2 regions of the Sporosarcina sp. AD_1 genome follow, and region 1 is predicted to be linked to the other one. Evidence: a T-box and tRNA genes for the amino acid it is inferred to sense, from the RefSeq annotation. Region 1 holds a T-box; the other holds one or more tRNA genes.

The links. A T-box is a leader RNA that pairs with one kind of tRNA and senses whether it is charged. The one in region 1 lies ahead of metG (methionine--tRNA ligase), so its partner is inferred to be a tRNA-Met.
Region 2: it has a tRNA-Met gene. The T-box ahead of metG (methionine--tRNA ligase) is inferred to sense a tRNA for this amino acid. The anticodon was not compared.

What each region holds. Positions count from the first base shown of each region.
Region 1 is NZ_JBPVIR010000007.1:149,077-161,320, forward strand. Features, by position in the region: gene ACSW3C_RS14920 (hypothetical protein) at 1-66, opposite strand, end outside; gene metG (methionine--tRNA ligase) at 150-1,787, opposite strand; T-box leader at 2,068-2,329, opposite strand; gene ACSW3C_RS14930 (hypothetical protein) at 2,387-2,728, opposite strand; gene ACSW3C_RS14935 (hypothetical protein) at 2,818-3,003, opposite strand; gene ACSW3C_RS14940 (MFS transporter) at 3,051-4,292, opposite strand; gene ACSW3C_RS14945 (hypothetical protein) at 4,439-4,954, opposite strand; gene ACSW3C_RS14950 (response regulator transcription factor) at 5,176-5,865, shown strand; gene ACSW3C_RS14955 (hypothetical protein) at 5,843-6,022, shown strand; gene ACSW3C_RS14960 (sensor histidine kinase) at 6,022-8,229, shown strand; gene ACSW3C_RS14965 (potassium channel family protein) at 8,498-9,535, shown strand; gene ACSW3C_RS14970 (CPBP family intramembrane glutamic endopeptidase) at 9,529-10,179, opposite strand; gene ACSW3C_RS14975 (hypothetical protein) at 10,309-10,650, shown strand; gene ACSW3C_RS14980 (DinB family protein) at 10,724-11,182, shown strand; gene ACSW3C_RS14985 (hypothetical protein) at 11,425-11,598, opposite strand; gene ACSW3C_RS14990 (mechanosensitive ion channel) at 11,867-12,244, shown strand, end outside.
Region 2 is NZ_JBPVIR010000012.1:41,704-53,947, reverse strand. Features, by position in the region: gene tilS (tRNA lysidine(34) synthetase TilS) at 1-200, opposite strand, end outside; gene ACSW3C_RS18725 (SpoIIE family protein phosphatase) at 233-2,641, opposite strand; tRNA gene ACSW3C_RS18720 (tRNA-Met) at 2,857-2,930, shown strand; gene ACSW3C_RS18715 (DinB family protein) at 2,978-3,445, opposite strand; gene ACSW3C_RS18710 (S1 domain-containing RNA-binding protein) at 3,593-4,009, opposite strand; gene ACSW3C_RS18705 (FtsB family cell division protein) at 4,137-4,553, opposite strand; gene yabQ (spore cortex biosynthesis protein YabQ) at 4,610-5,077, opposite strand; gene yabP (sporulation protein YabP) at 5,074-5,370, opposite strand; gene ACSW3C_RS18690 (hypothetical protein) at 5,779-6,330, shown strand; gene ACSW3C_RS18685 (RNA-binding S4 domain-containing protein) at 6,401-6,691, opposite strand; gene yabN (bifunctional methyltransferase/pyrophosphohydrolase YabN) at 6,681-8,147, opposite strand; gene ACSW3C_RS18675 (putative polysaccharide biosynthesis protein) at 8,152-9,744, opposite strand; gene ACSW3C_RS18670 (hypothetical protein) at 10,026-10,220, opposite strand; gene ACSW3C_RS18665 (NUDIX domain-containing protein) at 10,354-10,812, opposite strand; gene ACSW3C_RS18660 (MFS transporter) at 11,222-12,244, opposite strand, start outside.

The DNA.
Region 1 (12,244 bases):
TAAATAATTTGCAATCCAACTTATCCCGATGATGCAGAGGAAGATCCAAAAGACTCGCTCTTTCATTCGCACTATCCTTTCCCAAACATTTCCTTGTAACTAATTGTCTCAAAGAATGGAAGGAATTGCACGGGTTCTTTTGGCTCGAATTAAAGCGCATTTTGATGCAGCTGTGACACTTCTTCATCTATTCTCTCAATGGCAATCCGTTCAAAAAGCGGTGAGATGGACTCCAATTTTCCAAACTGCGGATTCACGGCTTCCCAAGATAAGGACGGCAGATTCAGCATTTGTTTTACGGCTTCGCTTGAGAACGGCAGGAATGGAGAGAGCAACTGAGATAAGTTCGCAATGATATAGACACAAGTAGCCATAGTGCGATCACATGCTTCTGGTGTGTCCTTTATTTGTTTCCAAGGCTGTTCGTCATCAAAGTATTTATTCGCCTGGCGCACGAAACGGAAGATCGCCTCGAGTGCTTCCTTGCAGCTCCCTTTTTCAATGAGTGAGCCGACAATTGGATAGAGATCGGTTACAGCCTGTTGGATTGCTGGATTTATTTCAGCGGTGGGAACAATGCTTGCATATGACTTCTCAATAAACTTTAACGTCCGGTTTACAAAATTCCCATACGCACCAAGCAACTCTGCATTGTGGCTGTAAATAAATTCCCGCCAAGAAAAATCGGCGTCTCTGTTTTCAGGCGCATTGGCCGTCAAAAAATAGCGAAGCGAATCAGGATGATATCGTTCCAGTACATCAGGCACCCAAACGGCCCAATTCCGGCTCGTCGATAATTTCTGTTTCTCCAGTGTCAAATACTCATTCGAGATGATATGTGTCGGCAGGGCGTCCTCTTTACCGATTCCGGCTAAGATGGCAGGCCAGATAATCGTATGGAAGGGGATATTGTCCTTGCCGTGCACATAATAAGAAACCGTCTCACTGCTCCAAAAATCACCGTCGGACAAGCCACATTGCTTCGCCCACTCATGACTCGCCGACAAATAACCCGTCACCGCCTCGATCCAAACGTACACCTTCTTTTCTTCATAGCCGGCTACGGGAATGCTCACCCCGTTCGGCAAATCACGAGAAGCCGCCCGGTCGTGCAGACCTTCCTGCAAATAGCGCTCGGATTGGTGAATGGCGTTTTCTCGCCAACTCTTGGATTCTTTTGCTTCCGCTACATAGGAAGAAAGAAGCTCCTGAAAAGCACTTAATTTAAAATAAAAATGTTCCGTCTTGCGAACAACGGGTTCATTGCCGCAAAGCTTGCAAGTCGGATGGATCAAGTCGAGCGGATCCAAAATCGCTCCGCAGGCATCACACTGGTCACCGCGGGCCCGGCTGCCGCAATTCGGACAAGTGCCTTCGACAAAACGATCGGGGAGGAATCGCTCATCCGTCTCACAATAGGCTTGCTCGACTTCTTGTTTAAAAATATAGCCATTCTCCAGCAGCGTAAGAAATACATTTTGCACCACTTGATGGTGAAATGTCCCGTCCGTCCGGGTGTAGAGGTCATACGTAAATCCAAGCTTTGAAAAGCAGTCAACAAACTCGGTGTGATACCGGTCCGCAATGTCCTGCACTGGCACTCCTTCTGTATTCGCGCGTATGGAAATGGGCGTGCCATTGCAATCGCTGCCCGACACATACAAAACCTTTTCTCCCTTCAAACGGTAATACCTCGCCAACACATCCCCCGGCAAAAGCGCCGCAATATGTCCCAAATGCAAAGACCCATTCGCATACGGCCAAGCCCCTCCGATAAAAATACTCATTTGTCTTCCTCCTATGGATTGTAGATTTGATAAAATCTCCTAGTTTGCATGATTGTTTACCTTGAATTGTAGTCAAGCGGTAATCAATTCAAATTAGCCGGTGATAGAAAGCGTTCACCCGGTGATAGACTCGAATTAGGCGGTGATAGGCATGAATTACCCGGTGATAGGATAGCCGACTCCTTCGAAATAAAGCCGACCATAACAGAATACCTCTGCCCAAAATACCTCCCTTCATTTGCCTGCAAAATAAAAAACCCCGCCCCTATCGTTAAAAAACGATAAGGACGGGGTTTGAATGCCCGTGGTACCACCTTAGTTTGCAGCCGGCTTGCGCCTGCCACCTCAAGACGTACAAGCCGAAAAAAGCGTATACGCTGACGTGGATAACGAGCGCCAACCCTCGTCGCATCCTACTAATCCGTAGATGTTCAGTGCGCGGCTCCAGGATCATGTTCAAAAGATTCGTCCGCTTCATTCCCACCAACAGAAGCTCTCTAGGCGACAATCCTCTTTTTACTTTTCCCTCTCACAGCCTATAAAAAATATAATTTTGATGATTGTAAATCATTTGCTTGATTTCGTCAATCCTATGGATGTCACGGGGCGCCGGGAGTCAGCCGCAGCATGATGAAAATAGAGGACAGGAGAATCATTAAAATCATGGACCATAGCAAACCAAGCAGCAGCCAAAGATACCACCTTTTTGGCTGGCGAATTAAGAAAGGAAGTAACGTGAGTGTGCCAACGATGGGGGCGAGGATATACAAGTTGGAGCGGTTGTAGATTTCCCTTCCTTGTGAATTATAGAAATCGTGGTAACCGATGAGGCTTAACAGCCAGGGGATGAAATCGAACACACATACAATACTGACGCAGAGCAGCGTAATGGCCATCAAAAATTTAGTGATGGAAAACTCCTCCTCTCCTTGCAAATCCAATCTAACACATTTGGATAATAATTCAAATTAAAAACCCCGGAATTGCCAAAACGGCAATTCGGAGTTTACGGTTTCACTATATAATCCCGTCAACCATTTACTGGAGGACGTTGTGGATCAGTGTTCTCTTTTTGTTGCTTCTTCTGCTTCTTTGTCTGATCATTTTTCCCGATTACGTCCATATCGTCAGGGCTGATGTCAAATCCATAGCCGAACTCTTCACGGTCCAAGGTGTTGCCCTTTTTTATCTTCTTTTCTTTCGCCAATGGAATCACCTCCTCTTCGGAAGGGTGTTCCAGTACGGAAAGGTTATGCAAGGGAATTACGCTTTTTTCGTGTCCGCTTCCAAAAAAATGTTTCGTTGCTTAGGCATCCACATGAAGGCGATCAACCATAATACGCTGAGCAGACTGAGCGCGGCCAGGATAATGATGGTGAGCCGCAAGGACACAATATCCGCCATCCAGCCCATGCCGAGGACAAATATGATCTGGAATACACTTAGGATGACTCCGTACAAGCTGGTCACGCGACCCATCAGTTCGAGCGGCACCTGGTATTGATACCATGTTGTGTACCCAGTGTTCGCGAACGCATTAAAGAAGCCGAGGATAATAAACCCTGTCGATATCATGGCGAACGACTGGCTGAACGCATACATCAAATAGCCGATCGATACAAGGAGAAGTCCGCCTCCGAACAACATTCGGATGGACAGCTTCTCAGCCAGTAACGCTACAGCACCCGCTCCGAGGAGCGCCCCGATGCCCGTTATGCTAATGAGCAAGCTATATTCCATTTCGCTCAATCCGACAACCCGCTGAGTAAAGACGACTTCTTGCGCATCCATCGCAAAGGTCATTAATGTGAACAACAGGTAGATGCCAAGGATTACGATGAACAATATTTTCGATTTGCCGAAGTCAATGACAACCTTGAAATCCTCTGCAATGGCTCTGACAGATAACGGATTGAGCCCTGCCGTTTTCTCCGCATCGACATTCGGCAGCCAGCCTAAAATGAGGGCAGAGACGAAGAAGGAGGCGGCATTGATCCAAATGGCAATGTCCACGGATCCAACGATGACGAGTGCTCCAGCAATGGCAGGTCCGATAATGAACGCGCCTGATGTCGTCAATGAATAGAACGCGTTAAATCGTTTTCGTTTTTCTTCTGGAACGAGTGTTGTTGTGTAGGTAAGAGATGCCGGAGCGAAGAATGATTTCGCCATACTTATGAACCAAAGTAATATGTATACGCCCCATACCGAAGTCATGAAAGGGACGAGCGCGACCAGGATGCCTCGAATGATATCCGTCCAAATCATCATGCGGCGTTTATTCGCACGGTCGATTACGCTGCCTGCCCAAAAACGGGTTAGTATAGCAGCTGCTGGTCCTACGACCCAAAGACCCGCCACTGCCGCAGCCGAATCGGTCATATTGTAGACAAGCAAGTTAATGGCGACCAAGTAGACGAAGTCGCCGATCGTTGATAATCCCATAGCACTTAACAAAAGTATGGGAAAACGCCAGCCGGTCCATTCTTTTTTACTAAGTTCCATTGTATTCTCTCCCATACCCGTTACTCTTTCTATACTATTCGCCGACAGGCACCTCAATCCTATTAGTGAATTCGAAAAAATGTGTCAAAAAATCAAACAAAAAAAGAATTATGCAGGAAGCAGACCTAGCATAATTCCATACCCTCCTATTTAACGGAAAGAAGAAATGCATATATCGCTTCTCCGTTCACTTCTCCTTCCCATATTGCTTTGACGGACATATTATATTTCCCGGTAGGCAGGGTCTCTTTTAATGTGTCGTAATTCATGTCAACCGGAATCATTTCTCCGTCCTTATGGATAGCCACTTCATAGGAACTCGGCTGTGGAAAATCCTTGTGCTCGAGGGAACGAATAAATGAAAAACTGAACCTGTCATTGGCATCCAATTTGTGTGCTGGTTCATATCTCAAAAGTTCCTGAGCAGGTGTTGGGGTAAGATCACAGGATGTTTCTGCGTCTTCCCAGCAATGCTTATCATAAATCGTGTTTAAGGCTGCATCTCCAATCGTCAGATAGATCTCTGGCTTTAGGCGTATAGTTTCAGAAATTCCGGGTGTCTCTTTATCTGGCGTTTCAACTCTATCATCTTCTGTACAAGCGCTTAACAGAAAACAAAAGAGCAGAATGGGGAAAAAGCATATCTTTTTTATTGAAATCAATCCTTTCCTAAGATTATTACATGTAAAATTTACCCAATGACATTAGTTTAGCACTCGCAGTATTGATTCACCATCAGAAAATCTTAGTGAGTATATACTGGCTTACTATCTATTTGCCCCAATCTATACACCATCTTAAGAATTTCTTCATAATTCCCCTCCTGGAATGTTAAGATTTAGGCATTAGAATTGGTATCATAAGAAGAAGGCAGGTGGGGCGGATGGCAAAATTTAAAGTTCTCGTGGCGGATGACGATAAAGAGATCCGCGATGGGATTGAAATTTATTTGAAGAATGAAGGGTATGACGTGTTAAAGGCGGCGGATGGGCAGGAGGCACTTGATTTATTGCGTTCCAATGAAGTCCATCTGCTCATCCTCGATATTATGATGCCGAATATGGACGGAATCGCGGCGACGTTTAAAATTCGGGAGGCACAAAATGTGCCGATTATTATGCTGAGTGCGAAGGCGGAGGACTCGGATAAGATCCATGGCCTTTCCGTTGGGGCGGATGATTATGTGACGAAACCATTCCATCCGCTGGAGCTGATGGCGCGGGTGAAGTCGCAGCTTCGGCGCTATGTTCAGCTGGGAACGTATGACGGGCAGAAGAAAATCGAAGTGGACGGCTTGTCATTGGATGAAGAGGCGAAGGAATTGACGGTGGATGGGAACCCAGTCAAATTGACGCCGATCGAGTACAAAATTACGGAATTGCTTATGAAAAATGCAGGACGGGTCTTTTCTATTAATGAAATTTATGAGCGTGTGTGGAATGAAGAAGCGTACAATGCGGAAAACATCGTAGCTGTCCACATCCGGAAAATCCGCGAAAAAATCGAGGCGGATCCGAAAAATCCGAGGTATTTGAAGGTGGTGTGGGGCATTGGCTACAAAATCGAAAAATAAGTGGGGATTAATTGGCTCGCTTCTATCCATCGTTTTGGCTTTTATTAGTATCGGATACTGCTTTCCTTCCATCCTTGAAATGATCGGCAATGGCTGGGAACGGTCGACACGCACCGTGGCATTCTTTGCCAGAATCATTACTGGGGGGAATGTTTGATGAAGAAGAAGGGATTATTATTCATATGGTCAGCTCTCGTAGTGTTGCTGCTGATTGCACTCCCATCCATTATTCGTCTTAGCCCGCAGTTGTTTGGCAAGGACTTTACGAATTCGCTGGACTTTGAGCAGCGAATGGAAGAAGTGTATAACTCACTTGGGTCTGTGCTGAATCCGATTAATCCACAAGAGGCGGTAGAACATATTACCGTATCACCGGAGGAAATCGAGGAGCATCGCAATCGATATGGAACATTATCAGAACAACTTGCTAATATTCATGCTCAATATGAAGATCGAATTGCGGAAGCGAAAGAAGCTGGAAATGAAAAAGTGCTTACCGCTCTTGTGAAAGAACGAGATGCCAAAATGGAAGACATTCAGCAGAACTTTGAGAGTGATGCACATGTGGAAGAGAAGATACGGAACGAAAAGACCAAGTACTTGAAACGCTATTTAGAGGAAATGAAAAATGATGTTACGCTACCATTCCCGATTGTGTATGAATTAAAGGATGTTGCAACGGGAGAAGAATTCTCTTCAGGTGATATCCACGTGCTTGCGGGATATGAGAAGGAGTTCAACTCCTCGGAAGGGTATTTAAGGGCTTATTCCTTGCCGACTGATCTTCACACGTTAACCTTTCCTCGAAACGGAGATAGTGCAGTTGAGGTATCCGATGATGATTTGATGAGTATGCACAACCCAGTCCGTAAATTCGAAGGGACTGTCATCGTGCCGAAATCAGTTTTTGCCGAGGGGGGATTGCTGCATCAGGAATACACGCATTTTAATAAATCGAAGTATGCGGCGTATCTATTCTGGGCAATCGGTCTAGTATCCATTATTTTATTGTGCACCGTTCTGAAGTTCAAAAAGGAATGGGTCATGGAGTCGAAGTTAGTCGACCGATATGATCGGTTGAAAATAGATGGAAAGGTCGCTTTATTCGTTATTGCCGGCTTCATCTTAACCTCCTACAGTGAAAGTATGTCGTACACTCTCTTGAATTTCTTTACTTATCCTAGGCTGGAAAGATGGGTCATGGAAGCTTTCTCGTTTGCGATAGGCGGTATTCTTATGGTCGTCATCCTTGCCTTCCAGCTTGTGAACGCAAATGACCGATGGAAACAACCTGGAGTGTTTATGAAAGATTTGCAAGAAAGTTATTCAGTGCGATTTTTAAAGGCCCTGCCCGAGCTATTCTTAAAGAAATCAATTGGTGTTCAGACATTCATTCTACTGGTCGGATTTTTTCTTGCCGGAATTGGATTAGTAGTTGTAGGCTTGGAGCCAACCCTAGTTATTATCTATTTCCCATGTGTCCTTTTCCTGGGGATTCCGGCGCTTTATATTTTTGTTCGCAGGATGGCTTATTTAAATAAAATCATTATTGCGACTGATGCTATGGCGGCTGGCCGGCTACAGCAGGATATCGCTATACAAGGGAAATCGCCACTTGCCGAGCATGCGCGTAATCTCAACAATCTTCGCGAAGGCGTGCGCAATTCGATGAGCGAGCAGGCGAAAAGTGAACGGCTGAAGACGGAATTGATCACCAATGTGAGTCATGATCTCCGTACGCCATTGACGTCCATCATTACGTATACCGATCTGTTGAAGAAGGAAGGTTTGACTCCAGAAGAAAGGGCGCAGTACGTCGATATTCTGGATAAAAAATCGCAGCGCCTGAAGACGCTGATTGAGGATTTATTCGAAGTGTCCAAGATGGCGAGCGGCAATTTGGAGCTGCACAAGCAACGTGTCGATTTGACCCAGCTATTGCAGCAGGCTCTCGCGGAACATGCGGAGGACATCGCGAAATCGGGACTAGATTTCCGGACGGATATGCCTGAGGAGCCGCTCATTTCCTATGTGGATGGGCAGCGCTGGTGGCGAGTGCTGGATAATTTAATTGTCAATGCCATTAAGTATTCATTGCCAGGCACACGGGTGTACATCACCCTTCGCAAAATGGGAGATACTGCGGAGTTCGTTGTAAAAAATATTACGAAATATGAGCTGGGTGCAAATGTCGAGGAGCTGTTTGAACGGTTCAAGCGTGCAGATACGGCAAGGCATACCGATGGATCGGGTCTCGGTCTAGCGATTGCCCAATCGATAGTCGACATGCATCAAGGCACGATGAAAATTGAATTAGACGGGGATCTATTTAAAGTGACGGTCGTCGTACCTGCGGGTTATTGAGATATAGGGCTGCATGTATGCTGAAAAGCATGCGTGCGGCTTTTTTAGGTTTTGTTTATTGGCGTTCATCTGAAGTTAATGGCGTTCGTTTCGATTTATTGGCGTTCATCTGAAGTTAATGGCGTTCGTTTAGATTATCTGGCGTTCGCTTCGAAGTATTGGCGTTCATCTCCCTAATTTAGTGTTCAAACTGTTGTATCAAAAGGTTTGCGGCTTCTTGCTTACAGGGAATACATATCTACTATTGATTTTGTCCAGGAGGCGCCATATGCTGAAACGTTGGCTTGATATACAACTTCGTTATCGAAGATTGTTCATTATTATTGGAATGACTGCCATGCTTCTGATCATTTCAACGGTAGGCTTTGTCTACATTGAGGATATCTCGCCATTCAATGCTTTTTGGATGACCATTGTTTCCATTATGACGATTGGCTATGGCGATATATATCCGACCACGCAGGAGGGTCGTTGGTTTGCCCTGCTTCTTATTCCGTTGGGAGTCGGAATTATCACCTATGCACTGGGAGTCGGCTTTTCCTTTTTAATTGAAAATCAATTATCGAAGAAAGTGTGGAATCGGAGAATGCAACAGGAAATCAGCAAGTTGGATGGACATATTATCGTGTGCGGCTTCGGCCGTGTCGCCCAGCAAGTATACCGGCAATTGAAGGAAGAGGAGCGGGATGTCCCCGTTTTATATATTTGTGATGATGAGGATGCGCTGTTGGCTGTTGTGGAGCAGGGTACGTTACGGTTGATCGGTGATCCGACCGACAAGGAGATGCTCGTGAAGGCGCGAGTGGATAAAGCGCGTGCACTGATTGCAGCTCTTCCGAACGATGCGGATAATGTTTTTATTACACTGACGGCAAAGAGCCTTAACGAGGATCTGGAAATTGCCGCACGGTCGGAGCGTGAGGATTCCGAAGAGGTGTTGAAACGGGCGGGTGCCTCACGGGTTATCAATCCGACCGTAATTGGTGGACGGGAGCTCGCCATGTCGGTCATCAAGCCGAAAGGGACGGATTACATTAACGACTTGATTCGCTCGGAAAAAAAGGAACTGATGGTAGAGGAAGTCATCTTGGAAGAGGGCTCTCCTCTCATCGGAAAAACCGTGGAGCAAGTCAATATCCGCAAAACGTTTGGCATTACCCTCGTCGCCATCATGCGTAACAGCAAACTGATTAGCAATCCTGATTTTGAGGAAGTCTTCCGCCATAACGACACGCTCATTGCGATTGGCGATCCAGAAGGCGTCGAAAAGCTGCGCAAGGAATTAGGCGTTGAGGTGGATCAATAAAAATACAACAGGTAGACGCCAATCAATAGGATGCCCAAATCCGCACTCATATGTATGATCCATGAGGGCAGGATTGTGCCGGATTTTTCATTGGCAAGCTGAAAAATAAACCCGCCAGTCCAAAGTCCGGCAATGGCGAGTAGCAGGATGGGCGCAGTAAACCAAGGCAAAAAAATGGCGACATGATAGATCGCAAAGAAAAATGGCGGCAGCAGCAGGCGCAGTTTGGATTGTCCAAATAGATCCGGCAGCAGTCCGCGGAAAAAGAACTCCTCCAGCAGGGAATTTCCGAGGAGGATATAAAGGGCGATGGCAGGGAAGACTAACGGTGTAATACCCGAATCCGCAAGGTCCATTTTTAATGCATTCAGATCAATGTAGGTGCGAAGCAATAGGAAAGCTCCGATGATGGATCCCATTACTGCAAGGCCGGCGAAGATTGCTCTCTTAATGCTCGTACGATCGGTTTGGCGCAAGCGCAAAAAAGGAAAACGGGCCGCACGGAAAAGGATGAGTGGGATGAGCAAAAACAACATGACTTTTGCGGCGGTTTTCCAAATATAAGTCATCCCGATGCCTTGCTCGATCCAAAGCAAAAGGAACATGCTCAACAACGGAAACAGAATGCCAAATCCTTTTTTCATAAAACACCTCGCAGTCTTTATGAATTCAGACGTAAAAAAAAGCAACAAGTTTCAGAAAAAGGGTTTAGCGGAAGTCGAAAGAGGGAAAAGAAGAAAACTACTGCTTGAGGGGAAAAGGAGGAATCCGTAATGACAATCAAAGATGGTACGTACCCAAATAAAAAAGATATCGAACCAAAGATTTTATATCATGGAAAAAAACCTATAACCTACGATGAACTGCCATTATCTGATCCGGCCGACTCCAACTGGACAAAGGAATTCCGAAAAAATGCTGAAGATAAAACCGGTAAAAACAGTCCCTCCGCTTACAGTGAAAATAAAAAAGGCGGAAACCCAAATTACCATGTACTAAAGCCAGGGGAAAGCTTTCCCTATGGAGATCAGGAAGAATACAATCGAGAATTTAATCATAAAGCCCATGAAAAATGGAATGAACATAAAAAGAAACCAGCTGACCAAAACGCATGAACGGCATCCTCAATAGGGATTGCCGTTTTTTGGTGGATTCGATTAAAATAAAGAGGAAGGGAGATGAGGGGAAATGAGCACACTGTCACAATTTGAATTTGCCCGCAACTATACGTTGGGGCGTTTGGAGCGAGCGGAAGCAGCAACATGGGACGAGCAGCCGGAAGGATTCAACAATACCATTCGTTGGAATGCAGGGCATATCTATTCGACCATGGAGTATTTCATCAATTTAGTCTGCCCCGAATATACAGCTCACCATCCGGAATGGGGTGCTTTTTTCGGCACCGGAACACGGCCGGGCGAGTGGAGCGGGAATCCGCCCAGCCATGAGGAACTGCTCCTTGCATTGAAGGAACAGCCTGGCAGAATTCGTGCTGTCCTGGAGGGGAAAATGGACGTTGCATTGGCAAAACCGATGACGATTGGTGCACTTTCCATGGAAACGGTCAAAGATACGGTTGAATTTCTCGTGTGGCATGAAGGCGTACACACGGGAAGTATCGATGCATTAAGCCGATTCACAAAATAATAATTTTCACTGTTGTCCGGTACGCAGATTCTGCTGCCGGGCATTTTTCAGTTCCTCTTTATTTTCCTTTTCGTCACCGAACCTGTGATGAGTACTGAGAATAAAATAATGAAGAACGTGCCTAAAAAAGTTACGATTCGATTGTTTGTTACACTAATCAAGATTGAAACGAATAGCATGGCTAAAAGTGATGCGATAAGTATACGTTTAAATTGGCTCATTTTCTACCTCGTCTTAATTTTTCATTCCTCACTACTTTTCCTCTCGGAAGTGGTAAACGCAGTCATCATAACGATAAAGACAGGCAGTAAACTCCATAAAAAGAATCCCCAGTGTTTCATTGTAAGTGATAATGTTAAAAAGAAAACAAGTGTAACAATCGAAATGTAAACAGTACGTTTTTTATATTTACTCACCTCGTACCCTCCTTCCTCAACGTTCATTATATGGTCAGTTCACTGAATTGAAAGATATTTTTAGTCATGTAATTATATTATATGAGAACCCTCAAATTTATTCCACTGAAAACCAATATTTGGTTTCTTTTTGTATAAAACAAGTCAGGAAAACAAATTCCCTATTACTAGCTTCCAGTTTCCAAGTTAAATAGGTTTAGTCGTCTCCATTTATAGGAATAGTCCAAGTAGATTATTCAAAGGAATGGAGGACAATCGATTGAATGATATGTACAGGGATTTTTATTTTACTAGCATGATGAGATGGCTTCCTGAATTAATGATGGGACTCATTGTACTTCTTGTTGGCTTTTTCATTGCAAAAGCGGTAGAAAACGCAGTTTATAAGCGAATGAAGAAGTCCCGTCTGAACGAGAGGCTAGATGTCAAGGATTCCAAGTGGAACATGGAAAAGATCATTAGCAAGGTCATCTTTTTCATCATTTTGCTGCTCGCCTTCCTTCTGTTCTTCAATATTATGAATGCATCCATGATTGCTACTCCGTTCATGACGATGTATTCAGGAATTGGTGGCGCGATTTTAAGCATTTTGAAAGCAGGTTTGATCCTGTTATTGGCATGGGTTCTTGCACTAGTCGTCAAGAAA
Region 2 (12,244 bases), on a different contig from region 1:
TTTGATTCTTCGCCGCGCAGCATATGATCCACATGGACTGCCGCGAGTTCAATGCCTAAGAGTTCTCGCTGCCTGGCGAGAAAAAGAAGCAGGCCGACCGAATCAACGCCGCCTGAACAAGCGACTAGGATCCGGTCCCCACGTTCAATCAAAGCTCTCCTTTCTATATAGTCCATCACTTTTCGCTCAAACTTGTCCATTTAGGACCCTCCATTACATCAAGATCTTGCTTCTATACTACCACCCTTTCCCGGGAAATAATTCGATCATGCGGACGGATTGTTTGCCACTTCGGCAAAATATGATCGATTTTCATGACTAGCACCGTCCTGTCATCCGCCACCATCCCAAACTTCCTCTCCATTTCTGACATGATTTTATCCGACACTACTTCCGCACTTAAATCCCCATGCGTATCCAGGATCCGGTAGAGTGTCTGCTCCTGCTTTTCAATAGACACATTCGGATGGAACATCCCATCCGTCAACATGACAATCAAATCACCCGACTTCAATTCTTCATTTTTTGCTTCGACCGAGAAGGATGGCAAGAAGCCGACGGGCACCGATTTGCTATCCAGGCGAATGAATTCCTGACCTCTCTTAATGTATGTGCTCATGGAACCGGCCTTCCATGACCACAGCTTGCCATCCTGCAAGTCGAGCAATGCCAAATCAAGTGTCGCATACATATCATCAAGCCCATTCAACGACATCATATAATGCAGCGTATGCATCGCTGTTTCGGGATCCATTTTCCGGTCCAGGCATTCCCGCATCAGGCGGATCACTTTTCGGCTCTCCCGGTAAGCGTTTACATCCTGGCCCATTCCGTCCGAGAGCAGGACTGCTGTCAAGCCATCATGAATCGGGAAAATTTCATAAGCATCTCCCGCAAAGAAAGTCCCTGTGCCCGCCGTCGCCACGACGCCATATTCCATCGAAAAACGGACAGCTGAGCTGAACGTTAATTGGAGATGCGGAAAAGGAAGCTGTTCCGCAACAGATTTGGCCACTTTGAACGGTTCTCCGTACATCTCTTCTAATATTGGCACAATCAACCTTTCAGCAACAGTCGTATCCGTTTCAAATGCCGATCGTTTCTCCGGAACTGAACAGACAATTTGATAGGCCCCTCTCACCTCCGATAAGATATCGATTTGATAAAATTCGATTCCTTGCCGCTCCATCCGTTTGGCCAATTCCTCCTCTGCCACTTTATGAACAGATAAATCCTCCTTTATTTCACTCATGATTTTTTCCAGATGACTGCTCATATCTCGAAGCTGCAGGGCGAGCATCTTCCTGCCGTGCTGCAATTGCCCCATCAGCAGCCTGTTCGTCGACTGCTCTTCCATTTCAGTAATTAACCCGTTGGACCGGATGCATTTCTGTTTAATCCGCTCCTCCACCCGGTGCCGGGCCGCTTTTTTCGTTGCAGAATACGTTGATTCCCATTCGTAAAGAAGCCTCGCCATCCCTTCATCCTTATTTTCCCAGCATTTAGAATACCGGAAGCACGACTGACAGATCGTCGGAATCGCTCGATCCGGCTCCTCTTGATCATCTGAAAAGCGGTCATTCACCAAAGTGGACATGAAGTTAGCAAATTGCTGAAAGTCCTTTAATTGCTCGTTCATCCGATCGGTCAACCATTTTTGCCGTTTTACCGACATATCTGGATTCTCCGAAACAAAAATATTGCGGATCGGTTCCATTTTCTTCGCAGGCACAAGGAAAAATAGGAACGAGGCGGCAGCTATCGTATAAAAATGGGAAGCGTCTAATGGCAATGTTAAGTCATAGAGAAGAAAGAAGACGGAAACGGCCAATCCTCCCGTCGCAATTCCGAGCTTGCCGAGCCTTCGAAAGGCACCCGCAAAAAAGCCGGTCATTCCATATACCGCCATCATGCCGGTAAATGAAAGCTCCGCAATGCCGGCGATGGCCGCAATCATCATCGCGATTGTCGTAGAAAACGGCAATCCACCCGCTAAAGCCGCAAGAAGGATAGTTAAATGCAAGAGGACTCCTGGAATAGACACCGGTCCGATCATCAGGCCGCCCATCCCGGTTGTCGCCATCGTTCCGACTATACAAATGGCGCCCAGCCTCTCAGGAGTCCATTGGCCAAACAAAATCCGTTCCGTATGAGGAAACGCGACAAGGAGGAAAAATGTCATGAAAAGGGCGATCACCGCCTCAAACCCGATCGTCAGCTGGACAATAACCGGAGGATTTCCGCCAAACATAATAAATTGCCATACGACTTGGACGACAATAATACAACCGGCCACTGTCAGCGGAATGGACTTACGTAGCAGCGGTTGCTTTACAACGACGCTGAAAAGCAACAGCTCCAGCAAATGAATGACGGCTTGTCCTACTCCTAATAACGCACTCCCTGCCATTCCTCCAATAAATGCCCACAGGAGATGCTTACGGAAACGGAGCTGCGCCAATGCCCAAATTGGCAAAAAGAAAGGGACTGCGGAGTCGAATAAAATTGCTTGGGATAAGAAAAAGGATCCTACTAAGAACAAAGCCGCCAGCGCAATATACAGTTTTCGCTTCATTACCGACTCGACCGCGTGGCGGATTTGTTGACTGACCGGTCTCTCCAAATTACCTATCATCTTCATTTCCATATTCCCCCTATGTCTGCTTTTCTCAAAGTATACATAGGACTTGGAACAGATTTTGTCTGTTCATGACAAGGGTGCCAAAAAATCTTTCGACGTGTTACGGACAATTTCTCTACTTTTTCTAGAAGAGTAGTTGACATGTATCACAAACGCATGTAATATGTTGATTGTTGTTCAAAAAGGTAGCGCAAGCAAACTTCATGAACATTCATGGCGGTGTAGCTCAGCTGGCTAGAGCGTACGGTTCATACCCGTGAGGTCGTGGGTTCGACTCCCTCCGCCGCTATACTGAAAAAGACGAAAGCGGCTCCCCTTCCCGGGAGCCGCTTTTTTTCATCCTGTCACTTGCAAAGAGTCAATCTGCTTCTTATGATGCTGGTCATGTTCGATGAAATCGGTAAAATACTGACGGATTGTAATGGTAAACTCTCCAATTTGAATTGGTTTGTCCCATTGATCTTCCATCACCTGCGCAAGCTCGCTAAGCAGACGGCCTCTCACGTCCACGGCATATGCCCTGATCTCCTCAAACGTTTTGTCCCTCGCCTGTCGCGCAGCTTCCGCATTGAACTCGTCGAACGGAATATCCGTAAGGACTTCCTGAACGGTGGAGCTATCTTTCATATAAGGCAATCTCTCTTCCAATGTGTAACGATCCCACTCCGCCATATGCATAAGAATCTCTTTAGGCGACCATTTCCCGTCCGCATACGGCATAGCCGCCTCCTGTTCAGGCAGGGTGTGAAGTGCTTCCACCCACTCGATATACTGCTGCAACCCCTTCATTACGTGTTCAGCCATTGTCATTCCCCCTTTTCCCATTTCATTCGCTTCCAGAGAGACGGAATCCTTTTATCTCAAATAAAAAAAGCAATCTCAGTGGACGATGCCACCAAAATTGCTTAATTCATATTACATATATGGACCTAAATTGAAACAGCCAGCAAGTTACCCTCTTCTTGCGCCACGGCCACCGCGTTTAGACTCTGTTGCTCTTTTCAAAGTGGAAAGACGTTCTTCGCTATCTTTCATGAACTTTGCCATTTTTTGTTCGAAATTTTCAGGTCGTTCTGTTTGAGGACGGCCTCCACCATGACGAGGACGTTGAGGGCGTTGAGGACGTTCTGCTTCAGGCTTTGCTTTCCTGATGGAGAGCCCGATTTTACCGTCTGTTCCGACGTTCATCACTTTAACTTCAACCATGTCTCCCACTTTTAAATGGTCGTTAATGTCCTTTACATAATTATCCGCGACTTCACTAATATGGACCAGACCAGTTGAACCGTTCGGCAGCTCAACAAATGCTCCGAAGTTTGTGATCCCTGTAACTTTCCCCTGTAACTTGCTGCCTACTTCAATTGACATAAAAAAATTGCTCCTCCTTAAAAAATTAAGCGGCTCTCGCCGGAAGCCTATTTACCACATCGGCGACACTTGCTTGCGCAAGATCCTTACTCTCATTATAGCCAACAAAAAAAGAGTGTCAATAAGACTACTCTTTTCCGGACTCTTTTTTTCCCTTTTTCTTGGTATGTTCAGGGACCGAGAAAATGATCTCATTCTTTTCGGATAAGAAATAATGTTTCCTTGCGAGCTTGGCGATATATTCATCATCATCCAGCTTGACGAGCTGTTGCTTCAAGGATTTTTGTTCTTCCTTTACTTCCTTCAGATCCGCCAGCACTTCCGCCTTCTCTTGCTCTTTTTTTGCCAACGCCTTTTTTTGCTGCACAAACGTGTTCGTCAGTGCACCAAAAATAAGCAGCGCCAAAATTGCATAGATAGTAAGCTTTCTCTTCAGCCGCTTCCTCTGCTTATTTCGCCAATCCTCTTTCTTACGCAACGAGCGGACATATTCAGTTTCAATCGATGCAACGGTTGCGGCTGCCTTGCTCTTCCTTTGCTCCATGTCCTGCACTTCCTCTCATTACTTTCCGTTCTCTTCAATAGTCTATCAATTATAGCTTATTCAGCACTATTTTTGAAGAGTCTTTTCTTGACGAAAAAGAAGAGAGTCGTGAACGGAAATGCGAGGACTGTCAAAATTCGAATAATCACCCGGACAAAGAATTGAATGATCCTTGCGATCAGCCGCAGGATGAACCAAATCGGCTTCAAGATCAGCAAGATGATCATCCGTCCGAACAAACGAAACGGCTTATGAAAAATAGCTGCATATAAGAGCAGCCCGCTCACTTGCGCAACGGGGTCATACATTCGCCACGCACCGTCACGGACGAGGAAGAGAACATAAAAGGCGCCGCAGCCGATCAATATCCAGCAAATAATTTCCAGCCAGGCAGCATATCTTCGAATCCAGGATGTTTTTCCTGTCTGGGAAATGCCGGTGCCGACCATATCCATAATGGCTCCGGCCCCAATGCCTGTCCCAATCATGGCAAGCAAACTAAGAAACTGGACGGAGAGGCTCATCCAAACAATTTATGGAGGAAATTTCGAGACCCTGATTCTTCTTCGTCGTATTGGAGAGTACCAATGGTTCCTTCCAATGTGAGCAGCCCCTTATCTACGTCGAGATGAACGATGCGCAGCTCCTCCCCCCGTATTTGCAGCATGCCTTGTGAGGTTCTTACGATAAATTCTTCTTGGTCAAACCGGTCAATTGTTTTCACAGATGTGATATCCATCCGCTTCCGGTTTCGCATTGTTACCACATGATCGCCGGAAGGGATGGCGTACGTCGGACTGTCTGTTTGAATTTGCATTGTATTCCTCCTTTGCTTGTACGTTCACTGCCATCTTATGCAGCAGAATTAAAAACATGACTGGGAATTAAATTGACATGCTGAGCTGTTGAACGAAAGAAAAATAATAAACTTTTGTTAATAATGATATGTTGCTGGTCAAATTGATTTCCGTTTCGGACGGACGCTTTCCGCGGGCACATCTTCAGCCAATCGAACAACGAAGGGTTCGATTTGCCGTATTTCTGGGGTTTAACAGAAATTAAGGCAGCCCCTTTCCTTTACCCAAAACGCTTTGTTTTTTGAAGCAAGTCTGGGACGGCTTTGCTCCGTGCATATAGGACAGCAAAGAATTTATAATTTCTCCGCATAACACCGAAACTAATATAAAATAACATACAATAAGGAAATTACAGGAGGCGTTTCAATATGAAAAGACCAGTAATACTCCTACTTCTTTCATTCACTTTGGCAATCGGCATCATTAGTTACAAAATATCCAGTTCAACTAAAGAAAAACAGTCGGCCCATACAGCTTTAGCAATAATGTTTGACAGTATTGAAGAGATGACCGACTCCTCACAATTAGTCATAACTGGGGAGATTTCTGAGGAGCCTGTTGAATACGAAAGACAGCTTACCGATAAAGTAGTTACGGAACATCTTTATCAAGTGAGCGTTTCTGATGTGCTACACAATAAATTGACTGAGGAGATTACGATCGGTGACAAGCTGACTGTTAGCCGTGCTTTATTTTTCAAAATGGGAAATTCAAAGTATGCCTTGGTAGATGAGTCTGAGTCGCTAAAACCAGGGACATATCTATTGTTTTTAAATAGCAGCGCGGTAGATCGGTATCAATTTACGTCGGTGTCGCCGAATCATATCTATAGAGAAGATCGAAACGGTGATTTTTTGAACGTATTTAAAGACACAGATTTAAATAAAATTAGTCAATCTGATCTTTCGATTATGAAATAACCCGTCTTTGTAAAACAGGAAAGAGCGACGCAGCATCGAAACTGCGTCGCTCTTTTCAATAAAACCTTACTTAATCTTCATCATCAATAAAATCCGGTTCGACTTTCGCAAGCTTCTCTTCCTTTAAAATCGTATACATGGAAGCTGCGTCTTCCTTCTTTGTTGATTCCTTCAATTGGTCGACTTTTGCTGTGACGATCTTCTGGCCGAAGCGGATGGCGAGCTCGTCCCCTTCTTTCACAACCGAAGATGCTTTTGCCACCTTGCCGTTAATTGTAATCCGTCCTTGGTCGGCCACCTGTTTTGCCAATGTCCGCCGTTTGATCAATCGTGATACTTTCAAAAATTTATCAAGTCTCATGTCCATCTCCCTTTCCCTTGGCCTGTTGCCAGAATGCTTCTAGTTCATCGAGTGTATATTCGGCGAATGAACCCCGCCCCTCTTTTACACTTTTCTCGACAAATGTAAATCGCTGTTTGAATTTATGGTTTGCATGCACCATCGCTTCTTCCGGCGATAATTTCAGGAACCGCGCCACATTTACAATGGTGAACAGCACATCACCGAGTTCATCGAGCTGCGCTTCCTTCGAGCCTCCGCGCACCTCGACTTGGAACTCCTCCCACTCTTCCGCAAACTTCTCGAATGCTCCCTCGATATCTGGCCAGTCAAATCCAACCTTCGCCGCGGCTTTTTGATAATTAAACGAGGTGAGTAGCGAAGAAGAGAAACGGTCCTGCCCATCCAATTGTGATGTCTTCTGCGGTTTCTCCGCCTGCTTGATGTCCTGCCAATTGGCAAGCACTTCGTCCGAGTTCTTCACATCGATTTCGCCGAAAACATGCGGATGACGGCGAATCATCTTGTCGCCAACAGATTGCAGGATGTCTTCCATCGCAAAGTATCCATCATCCTCGCCAATTTGGGCATGGAGAAACACTTGCAGCAATACATCCCCCAGCTCTTCAATGATGCCTTCGTCGTCTTCCTCGTCAATCGCTTGAATCAACTCATGTGCTTCTTCAATCAAATACCGCTTGAGCGACTCATGCGTCTGTTCCCGATCCCACGGACAGCCGTCAGGCGCGCGCAGCGCGGCGATAATCTCCCGGAATGCCGACCATTCCTTCAATCGTCCTTCGCGCTCCGTGACAGGCGGAACGTATACAGTAGTCAGGTTATCGATTTCCGTTTCCCGATCCAGTTCAAAAAGCGGCACGGTACGCACTCTCTCTTCTTTGGAGCCGGCAGCCGTCACGATCGTCACGGGGTGGTCATACGCATACTTTTCCATGAGAGACAGCTTCACTTCCGAGGCAATGAAAGCGTCATACACTTGCCCAATGAGCACATGCTGCTTCATATTCACATCGTCCCGCGCCATATCGGTTCCGTCGAGCAGCTGAAAGCCTTCGATCGGGTCAATCCGCAAAGCGGAGAAAATCGGGTCAAGAAAGCTGTTGCCGCCAACGATTTGAAGGGTCGCAAGTCCTTCCCGTTCTTTTTCAATCAATAACTGCACGGTTCTCTCCGCGACAAGCGGATGGCCCGGGACAGCGTATGCAACCGGTCCGTCAGCTGCCATGGCTAGGAGCTGCTCCGTAATTTCCTCATACACTTGTTCAAACGAATCATGTTTCTCATAAACGAAATCAAAGCTTTCAATCGAAACGCCTTCTTCTCTTAATTCCTGTACGACCGGATGCATTTCGGTACGTGCAAAAATGGTCTCCAGTGATTTTATTTTCCGGTACACGCCGAGCGAAAGCTGTTCCAAATCGCCTGCGCCAAGCCCGATAATTGTAATCGTCTGCATGGTTTCACCTTCTATTTCGCGTAAGTTGTAATTGTAATCTCGCCAATCGTTTTCCAAACGGCAATAAATACCACTCTTTCTCTGCCATGATTCTCGACTTCATGACGATGAGGAGGAAAACGGCTGCTCCCATCATAACAGATGTCAATGCTGTCAGTGTTGCCCCAATGCGTGAAGGCAAATCGTCAAATAAGAAGACATCTGCAACGAGCGACCAGGCTACGACAAGAACGACCATCGATATCGTTGCTGCAAAAGTCCAGCCATAAAAGCGGGAAGGCGCAAGCCGCACTGGCCATACCCGCTTAAAGTAAAGAAGCAAAGCGATGGAGATTGCCCCAAATCCAATATTTCCAGCTATCGACGCTCCTGTTATGCCCCATAGGGGAATGAGCCATTGATTCGCGATGGCTTTAACAACAAGTCCGCCTAGCAGGAACAGTGTCGGGATTTTCACTTTCCCTGCCCCTTGTAAAATAGCCGTCAACGGCAGAATGAGAGAGAGCCAGAACACTTGCATAACGAAAACAATCAAGGCGACAGAGCCGTCGCGTGTTTCGAACAGCATTTCATTCATAAACGGCAGCACGAGGCCCAGTCCGACTGTTGCCGCGGTTCCGAACAGGAATGCCGTGCGGAACGTCAACTGAATGAAGGGAACCGCTCCTCGTCCGTCCTGTTTTGACGCATGATGTGCTATTAGCGGCACGATGGCAAGCGCAAGGGTAGAAGCAATCAGAATGCCCATTTGCACAAGCGGCTGGCCCCGGTCGTAGACGCCTTTCATTTCCATGGCACGTTCCACTAGAGTCCCTTTCGAAACAAGCAGATTAAAGATCGTAAACGAATCGACCAGCTGAAATAGCAAGAGAATGAGGGAACTGGCGCTGACGCTCAAACTGACAACCGTCAGCTCCTTCACAACCCGTAAACGATCAATCTGAACACTCGGCCCTTTGAAGGCACTCCGATAATAAAAAGCCAAAATGAGGACGCCTGCTGCCTGTCCGACGACCGCTCCCCACATCGCAATTTCTCCTGCTTTATACAAAGAAGCCCCTGCACGGATCGCAAGCCATGTGCCAATTAAGATGACAGTTACACGGATGGCCTGTTCGCCGACATTCGACATAGCTACCGGTGTCATCCGGCCTGATGATTGGAAAGTGCCTTTCAACATGGCCAGCATCGGCATGAGCAGCACAATATACGCACCTGCCCGCAATAAGGAAACAAGTTTCGGATCCCCCATGGCATTCGCAAAAAACGGCGCTCCCGCCATAAGAATGAGGAAAACGGCAACCGATAAACAAGCCAAATAAAGAAACGCGATCCGCATAATCGCCTTGGACTCTCCCGGTGTCCTTTCCTCCGCGAGCAATTTAGAAACCGCCACCGCGAAACCGTAGGAGGTCCATATAATGAAAATACCGATGAACGGGTAGACCTGCTGGTATATATAAAAGCCCTTATCCCCTACAAGATTCTGGAATGGAACCCGGTACACCGCGGAAAGCAATTTGACAACAATCGCCGAAATCGCAAGGATCGATGCACCCTTCGTGAACGTCTTCATATTCCAATCCGTACTAGCCATAGTTGAGCCTCTTTCGTTGTGTAATATCATTAGTATAGCATTATTAAGGCATGTGTTTTAGAAAAACAAGCCCTGCAGCGGGGCACTGAAACACAAAAAATAGAGTACACATAGTGAAGTCAGCAAGACACTAAAATATAATTGCAATTGTCATTTGATGAAAAAACCACCCAATAAAAAATGACACGAGAAGGATCTCCCGTATCGTTTGTAATTCTTTGTTCAACTATTGCTCCTGACTATATATGAAATAAATCCAACAGTCCCCTCTAAAAAAACTCTCAACCGGCACCTCCTGTCATTGCTGTAATTGCAATACTCCAAACGATTAAAGCAAAGGATACCGTTAACCAAAAGGTGTTCATCGAAGTGGACTCGTCTTTCTTCACCTTTTTAATTATGCTCACAAGATTCAAACAAAAAATGATTGCTAAAATAGGCATTAGATAAAAACTGATAACATAAAACACAATCATCCATAATCCTCCTAGCTACCTTCATTTTGAACATAAATGTCTGTTTGACTTGCTTTGCCGCCTTCACATTTTCCTATTAAGCGCTATTTTCAAATCAAGTCCTGTGTTTATACTTCTTATGCATCCCTCATTACTAATTGATATCCCCTAAATAAATTGGAGACCTACCATTATCACAGTAAGAAATAATATGAGTACGCAGGGCCCGAGGAAATAAGTTATATTCCATCAACTCTTGGATTGGTAACCATACGGTGCCGATCTGCCCCTTATCTAATTGGGTCCCTTCCGAGAATGTCTCTGTATTCACCTTGCATAGAAACATAAATTCAATCTGATGGGCATGCGAGTGGTAAGCGGCCAGTTCGTGGTTTTTACCGATGTATTCTCTGACAAAAAGCAGTTCACCAATTTCCACTTCTGCTCCGATCTCTTCTAAACATTCCCTTTCCAACGCTTGGTGAAGTGTTTCCCCATGTTTTTGTCCGCCACCCGGCAGAATGTAGTACGTTTCGCCATTCTCTTGCATTTTTAAGGCCAGCAGATTTCCATCTTTCATGATTAAAGCTTTAGCAGAATTTCTAATTCTCATATGACTTCCCCCAGACTGTCCTTCAGCTGCACATCGATGAGTTCATTATCCCTCAACCAATGCATAATATTTTAGGATTTCCCCTTCAAATTCCACGAGTAAAATAGGACCTTCTTTTTCTTTCGTTGAATAAATCTTTGTACCGACTGGCAGTTTATTCGACATTCCGTCAGCAAAGTTAATTCCTGTATCGTTCCTTGATTTTATTTCCCCAGATGTCGCTTGAAGGGCAGTATCAAGCAGACTCTTCCTTGGCAAATCAAGACATTAAATTCATACGGGAATATCCCTGTATTTTTGCATATTAAAAGACCTTTAACATACCGACCACGTATAAAATGATGTGTATGTAAGGTCTTTTAATCATGAAAATTATTAAGCAAAACACCCTATTGTTTCTGTTAATCAATCAATTACGGGTACTCTGGGGTGAAGCATAAATCGGACTTATTCTATCCATGGCCACACTTTGTCTTTTATATTTAACAATAAATAAACCGCTACCCAATAATACCATTACCCCGAAAACGAGTGCGACCGTAGAGTCCCATTCAGAGATCAAACCAGATAATAGGGTTGCCAGCATGGTTACAATTCCGCCAAGGACATATATGGCACTTCGAACTCTGGCAATCAGATGGTCTGGGGTAATTCCCTGTTGCACAGTAATCTGAACTACAAAGGCCATTGATAATGCACCATCAAAGATGATCATCCCTACACACATGGCGATAAATGAATGGGACGTCAGCAATAAAATACCTAGTGACGATATAATCATCAATGTGCTAAGGAAATGTAACCAGTTGGTCTTTTTAAATCTTTTCATGATAAGGACGCCAATAATATTTCCTATACCGGCACAGGACAATAGGATTCCAATAAACTCTTCGGAAAAGCGGAGTGTGGATTCTGAATGAATAATAACAGTTAGGACAATAAAAGTGGTCGAAAACCCCAGAGCTAAAGCTGAGATCGTCGATGCTATTTGAGAATCATTCGCGTACAGGTATTTTACTCCTTCAAAGGATTCCTGTAAGAATTTCTTCAGTTTTTCGTTTCCCTTCTTGGGGCGTTCAATTGTTTCCGTACGTATCGTGCGATATTTTACAAGAGAAATACATAACGAAGAAATCAGTACTAAAATCCCACAAATAATTAAAGTACTGCTTGGCCCATATTTTGCAAATATGAATCCACCTAAGGCAGGGCCAACAAAGGTTACAATTGCATCAGCAGCTTCAAATAAATTATTCGCACTTAATAGACGCTGTCGCCCAACAATTTTGGGAACCATTGCGGATAGAGTAAGATTGGAAATTAACACCAGCAAGCCCATCAGAAATAATATGGAACCTATAACAAAAAGGCTAGATACGTCGATTGTTAAAAGATACGCCAACAAAAATAATAATATGGCATATATACAATT